DNA from 3 places in the Escherichia marmotae genome. Region 2 is predicted to be linked to each of the others. Evidence: riboswitches for the same ligand, from Rfam matches in the RefSeq annotation. Region 2 holds a riboswitch; each other region holds the start of a gene.

Region 1 (2,264 bases), 1.1 Mb from region 2:
GCGCGTTCCACCACAGCGCGAGAAACGCCGCCAGTGCAACCGCCACCACCAGCGTGGCGGCGCTTACACCTGGAATTAACCAGCCAGGAATTAACGGCTGACGGCGCGTTGCCATTCGCTAATCCATGCCTGACGTTGTGCCGCCACTTCGGCTGGCGTGAATTCCAGCGTGGTGGCCGGTTTGGTCAGTTGTTCAAAACCGGCAGGTAGTGCGACGTTTGCTACCGGATACATCCAGTTGCCGGTTGGGATCGCATTCTGGAAAGCCGGAGAAACCATAAACTGGAGGAATTTTTGTGCCAGCTCCGGCTGCTTGCTGGCAGCGGTGCGGGCGGCGACTTCCACTTGCAGATAGTGACCTTCGCTAAAGTTGGCGGCGGCGTAGTTATCTTTCTTCTCTTCGAGAATGTGATAAGCCGGAGAAGTGGTGTAGCTCAATACCAGATCGCTTTCGCCTTTTAAAAACAGGCCATAGGCTTCGCTCCAGCCTTTGGTGACGGTGACGGTTTTCTTCGCCAGTTTCTGCCAGGCTTGCGGGGTGTCATCGCCATAGACTTTTTGCATCCACAGCAGCAGACCCAGACCTGGCGTACTGGTGCGTGGATCTTCATAAATCACCCGCCAGTTTTGATCGCTCTCAACCAGTTCTTTCAGGCTTTGCGGCGGATTTTTCAGTTTGTTCTTGTCATAGACGAAGGCGAAGTAGCCGTAATCAAATGGTACGAAAGTGTCATTATTCCAGCCGCCGGGTACATTGATCGCATCCGCTGACACGCCGCTTTTGGTAAACAGCCCGGTTTTGCTGGCGGCATCTAACAGATTGTTATCCAGACCCAGCACCACATCGGCTTTGCTGTTTTTACCTTCCATCCGCAGACGGTTGAGCAGCGAGACGCCATCTTCCAGCGCCACCAGTTTCAGTTCGCAATGACAGTCGGCTTCAAAGGCTTTTTTGACTACCGGACCTGGCCCCCAGTCGGCAGCGAAGGAGTCGTAGGTATAGACGGTCAGAACAGGTTTCGCAAAAACGGGCGCTGTGCACAGCAACAGCAAAGGAAGACATTTTTTTAACACTTTGCACCTCAAAGAAGAGTGGCAAAGGACTTGAGAAGGAGCCTCAAATCCCTTCGCCGGCGTTATCCGGATCAGGTTCGACGGGTATTTTCTCAGCGCACGCATTTGCGTGGCACCCCGTTGAGAACGGCGTTAGTGTAGTGAGTTTGTTATCAACCAGCAATCATGGATCCGGCGGTGCAAACCACGCTGATTTAAAATCGAACCATCCAAGGGTATTCATGCGCAGGCCGCGCATACTGCGTTGCCCCTGAATGATCAGCCAGTGATGGATCAATGGCACCATCGCTTTGCTGGTCACTAACTGCTGGCACCAGTTCGCCAGATTCATCTCGCCATTGCGCCAGCGCGCGGCATCGGCTTGCCAGTCGATCGGAATACAGTGTTGTAGCAGCGGCACTTCGCACAAATGCGCGAACAGCGAAAAATCCAGCGGCAGCGTAAAGTTGGCGCTGTTAAGCCAGATATCGCTTTCGATCTCTCCCGCATGCCACTGATCGTAGCTGATCTCGTTGATGTTAAGCGTTACCTGATGACTCGCCAGAATTTGCTGCATGATCCTGGCAATTACCCGATGTTCAATATGATCCTGATAAAAGGTCAGGGTAAGGCTTTCCAGCCCGGCGGGTTTTTCGCAATGCGTGGGGCGGGCATGGTGCCAACGGGGGAGCAGTCCGTAGGCCGGGAACCAGAGTTGCTGGTACTGTTCTTCCGCGAAGTAGACCAGATTGCTCGGAGAAAGAACGTAGCTTACCCAGTCTCTGACTTGCTGATTCGCCCCGCGATGGGTGCGGCTGTCGAACAGTAAATAGTAGCAACCTTCTTCCAGGCGGCTTTCAATCTCTTTTTCCTCACCCTGCGGCCCTTTCAGCATTAGCCCTCCGGCTGGCTCGTCGGCAATTTCCGGCAGAACCCAGACGTTAACTTCATCGATGAGTGCCCGATAACCGAAGAAGTCATCGAATGCCTGAATTTTCAACTGATTGGCGCTGTTACGCATTACCGCATACGGACCGGTGCCGATCGGATGACTGGCAAAGTTGCTGATGGTTTCCCATTCCCGCGGCAGGATCATCGCCGGAACTTGCCCCAGTAGTAACGGCAACCAACGATCGGGCTGCGTAAGATGGATATCCAGCGTCCAGGGCGTTGGCGAAACAATTTCAGCAATGTGGGAATAGAGCGGCTGC
Region 2 (2,264 bases):
GCTCGGCCTGTTCCAGCAGCGTGTCTCGGAACGTTTCCCAGGTAAGATCTTCAGCGATCCCGTTAACCTTTTCCAGCGCCTGATAGATCGGCACAGTACCGATCGGCACCGGGCTGTTGCGCAAAATCCACTCGCGGGTTTCGTGAATATAGCGACCGGTAGAGAGATCCATCACAGTATCCGCTCCCCAGCGCGTGGACCACACCAGTTTTTCCACTTCTTCTTCAATGGAAGAGGTGACCGCTGAGTTGCCGATATTGGCATTCACTTTCACCAGAAAGTTGCGACCAATGATCATTGGCTCAGATTCCGGATGATTGATATTGGCGGGGATAATGGCGCGTCCGGCAGCGACTTCGTCACGGACAAACTCCGCGGTGATATTTTCCGGCAGGCGAGCACCAAAGCTCATACCCGGATGCTGGTGGCGCAAAACTTCGCTACGGATGCGCTCGCGCCCCATGTTCTCGCGAATGGCGATGAACTCCATCTCCGGCGTGATGATGCCCCGGCGGGCGTAGTGTAACTGCGTAACGCGATGGCCTGCTTTGGCGCGTTTTGGCGTTAATACGCCGCTAAAACGCAATTCATCGAGGCCATCATCCGCCAGTCGCGCTTTAGTGTAATCGGAACTGCGAACGGTGAGTGCTTCAGTGTCGCCGCGTGCATCGATCCACGGCTGGCGCAGTTTTGCCAGCCCTTGCTGTACGTTAATCGCGATTTGCGGGTCGCCATACGGGCCGGAGGTATCGTAGACCGGAATCGCTTCATTTTCTTCGTACTGTGGCTGTTCTTTGCTGCCGCCGATTAGCGTCGGGCTAAGCTGGATCTCACGCATCGGCACGTGCACGCCAGGATGTGTGCCGGTGATGTAAATCCGTTTTGAGTTGGGAAAGGCGGTGCCTTCCAGGGTATCGATAAAATGTTGGGCCTGGGCGCGTTGCTCGCGGCGGGTCAGTTTTGTTGCAGACATAGCTCATTCCAAAAGTTAAGGACGTGGCTTGTCAGACGACGGATGAAGCAAGAGATGATCGCCGCAAAGGCGATGCAATAGCAGATTAACTCTTGTTCCCTTCGCAGGTATTAGCCTGATCAGGTTCCGCGGATCCCGAATGAACGGTCTCAGCCAGTTAAGGCACTCCGACAAGAAATTAGCCCCGCAAACGGGGCGTTGAATGTAAATTACGCGTTAACAGCGCATAACTCAAGCAAGATGTTTGAGGCGGGCAGCGTCAAGCACCAGCAGAATTAGCTTATCTTCCAGCACAAAGCGTGCTTCCAGCGCTTCACCGATGTCAGATAAAACCTGTTGAAACTCAAGATAATTATCATGATCTATGGCGGTTTCCAGACTGGAATCGTAGTAATCCATAATCTGCTGCGTGTTGGCTTCCAGTTGCGGCCAAATCTTCGCGGCGCGAGCGAGCTGCCCGTTGCCTTCCAGTTTATGCAGAATGCGCTCATAAATACTGAAATGCCCGGCAGAAAGGTAATCGACCAGACTCTGGCAAAAATCATCAAGGGCTTTTTCGTTTAGCCTCATGTACGATTCTTTGCCAGGCTTAATGCCAACCAAATTGTAGTAAGCCACGAGCAGATGCTTACGTACATGTAGCCAGCGATCAACCAGTTTGTTACTTCCTCTGACGTGTTCCGTCAGGTTATCGAGCTGGTTAAGCATGATTGACTCCGCAAGTTTGTCTTCAAAAACTGCTCAGTGAGAATGTAAAAAACATGTTAAACATGCCAGTGAAGCAAAGGTAGTGCAAGAGCTATGGATCGTATAATTGAAAAATTAGATCACGGTTGGTGGATAGTCAGCCATGAGCAAAAATTATGGTTGCCGAAGGGAGAATTGCCATATGGCAAAGCGGCAAATTTTGATCTTGTGGGTCAGCGCGCACTGCAGATAGGCGAATGGCAAGGAGAACCTGTTTGGCTGGTACAACAGCAGCGTCGCCATGATATGGGCTCGGTGCGCCAGGTTATTGATCTGGACGTCGGGCTGTTTCAATTAGCCGGACGCGGCGTGCAACTGGCGGAATTTTACCGTTCGCATAAATACTGCGGATATTGCGGGCATGAAATGTACCCAAGCAAAACCGAATGGGCGATGCTGTGCAGCCACTGCCGTGAGCGTTACTACCCACAAATCGCTCCCTGCATTATCGTTGCCATCCGTCGCGATGATTCGATCCTACTTGCCCAGCATACCCGGCATCGTAACGGTGTCCATACGGTACTCGCCGGATTTGTCGAAGTCG
Region 3 (2,264 bases), 1.4 Mb from region 2:
TAACGCCGCTGATAGCCAGCTTTTTGCTTCCTGTACGGTGTCAGCCCAATTCGTGTGACGCGGACGCAGCGCTGCCAGCGCCGCAGATAATGTACAACCAGTGCCATGCGTGTTTTTGGTCATAATACGCGGTGCGGTAAACCGTTGTTCGCCGTCGCGGGTAAACAACCAGTCCGGGCTTTGCTCATCATCCAGATGACCACCTTTCATCAACACGGCACCACAGCCCATCGCCAATAATTCACGCCCCTGCTCCAGCATTTCCTGTTCATTACGCGCGTGTGGAGAATCGAGTAAAGCAGCAGCCTCCGGCAAATTTGGGGTGATTAATGAAACCTGCGGCAATAATTGACTGCGTAGCGTGGCAACCGCCGAAGGTGAAAGCAGCGGATCACCGCTTTTAGCCAGCATAACGGTATCCAGCACCACGTTTTGGATCTGGTAACGTTGCAGCCGTTCTGCCACCGCTTCAACAATATCCGTCTCTGCCAGCATGCCGATTTTGGTGGTATCGATTCGCACATCGCTGAACACTGAGTCGAGTTGTGCGGCAACAAAGTCAGGCTCAATGCGATACACCGACTGTACACCGCGGGTATTTTGCGCCACCAGTGCGGTGATTACCGAACAACCATAAGCGCCAAGTGCCGAGAAGGTTTTAAGATCGGCCTGAATCCCCGCACCACCACTCGGATCAGTACCGGCAATCGTCAGAGCGTTAACCCGTTTCATGCCTGCACCTCCTGCGTCAGTTGCCAGAGCGCATCAAGGAAATGGGGGATAAAACTGCCCGGCCCTTCGCTTCTGGCGACCGCACGTTCTCCGGCTTGTTTCATCCAGTGGCAGGCAGATGCAACATTTTCCAGCGTATCGCCCGGTAATGCACAACTGGCAGCGACAACTGCCGATAATGCACAACCAGTTCCTACTACTTTGGTCATTAACGGATCGCCGCCGTGAATGCCAACGATGCGACGACCATCGGTAACATAATCTACCTCGCCCGTGACCACGACGACAGCCCCGGTTTCATTCGCCAGTGTTTGTGCTGCGGGTAACGCGTTGGCTGCGGCGTCGGTGGAATCCACACCGCGACCACCATTGGCGATACCAGCTAATGCCATAATTTCAGAGGCATTACCGCGTATCGCCGCTGGCTTTAACGATAAAAGTTCGTGGCAAAAATGACGGCGATATTCGAGTGCGCCAACTGCGACCGGATCAAGCGTCCAGGGGGTTTGGGAGCGTGTTGCCTGTTCTACGGCAGCACGCATCGCTTGTGCTCGTAGCTGCGTCAGTGTGCCTACGTTAATCAACAAGGCACTGGCGATGGCCGCAAACTGACTGGCCTCTTCGGTTTCGATAACCATCGCTGGCGATGCACCGAGCGCCAGTAAAGTATTGGCGGTAAAAGTTTGCACCACATCATTGGTCATGCAATGCACAAGGGGAGAGTGTTGGTGAAAGAGGTGTAACGTGCGCGCAGATTGCGCGGAACTCAGCAGGTCGACTTGCATAGTTTGCTCCTGCCATAACGTGAAGAAGCGATGACCTGATGGTCTGTGACTTCCCTACGCTGGCATTATCCAGATCAGGTGATACGGGTATTTCTCAGCCTTCACGCAGAAGGGCACCCCGAGTCGTTTGGTTGCGATGATGGATCGCAGATAAGGATGGTAAGGCCCCGCGCACACGTTGTAAACGAGGAAAAACGGCGATATTACAATAACGTTGTGAAATTATTTTATATAAGAATCCAGCACCTTCAGAACGACATCCAGATCTTCTTCACGCTTTAATTCATCGCCCTGATGAACAATGTGTTCCGTCAGATGGCCTTTAATCACTTCTCGCATCAAGCCGTTTACCGCACCACGAATGGCGGCAATCTGTTGTAGTACGGCAGCACATTCGTGCGGCTCGTCGAGCATTTTCTTGAGCGCGACGACCTGTCCCTGAATCTTACTGGCACGCGCTTTCAGTTTCTGTTTATCACGGATGGTATGAGACATGGCAACACCTGGTTAACAAGAACATGGAAAATCATAGCACTATTAATCTACTGGGGGGTAGTATCATGTACTGGGGGGGAGTAGAATCAGGGCGTCGATTTAATACTAAGAATTATTATCATGACCGAATTTACCACTCTTCTTCAGCAAGGAAACGCCTGGTTTTTCATCCCCAGCGCCATCTTACTTGGTGCGCTTCATGGGCTGGAGCCAGGGCACTCAAAAACGATGATGGCAGCGTTTATCATCGCC

What was found. Region 2 has a riboswitch for thiamine pyrophosphate ahead of thiC (phosphomethylpyrimidine synthase ThiC). Riboswitches for the same ligand answer to the same signal wherever they lie in the genome.
Region 1: linked by a shared signal. The riboswitch ahead of thiB (thiamine ABC transporter substrate binding subunit) and the one ahead of thiC (phosphomethylpyrimidine synthase ThiC) in region 2 are both predicted to bind thiamine pyrophosphate.
Region 3: linked by a shared signal. The riboswitch ahead of thiM (hydroxyethylthiazole kinase) and the one ahead of thiC (phosphomethylpyrimidine synthase ThiC) in region 2 are both predicted to bind thiamine pyrophosphate.

Annotation. Positions count from the first base shown of each region.
Region 1 is NZ_CP025979.1:2,447,427-2,449,690, reverse strand. It holds gene thiP (thiamine/thiamine pyrophosphate ABC transporter permease ThiP) at 1-115, opposite strand, end outside; gene thiB (thiamine ABC transporter substrate binding subunit) at 91-1,074, opposite strand; TPP riboswitch at 1,105-1,204, opposite strand; gene sgrR (DNA-binding transcriptional regulator SgrR) at 1,238-2,264, opposite strand, start outside.
Region 2 is NZ_CP025979.1:3,549,544-3,551,807, forward strand. It holds gene thiC (phosphomethylpyrimidine synthase ThiC) at 1-973, opposite strand, end outside; TPP riboswitch at 1,053-1,153, opposite strand; gene C1192_RS18255 (Rsd/AlgQ family anti-sigma factor) at 1,205-1,681, opposite strand; gene nudC (NAD(+) diphosphatase) at 1,775-2,264, shown strand, end outside.
Region 3 is NZ_CP025979.1:298,333-300,596, reverse strand. It holds gene thiD (bifunctional hydroxymethylpyrimidine kinase/phosphomethylpyrimidine kinase) at 1-732, opposite strand, end outside; gene thiM (hydroxyethylthiazole kinase) at 729-1,517, opposite strand; TPP riboswitch at 1,552-1,648, opposite strand; gene rcnR (Ni(II)/Co(II)-binding transcriptional repressor RcnR) at 1,740-2,012, opposite strand; gene C1192_RS01435 (nickel/cobalt efflux protein RcnA) at 2,133-2,264, shown strand, end outside.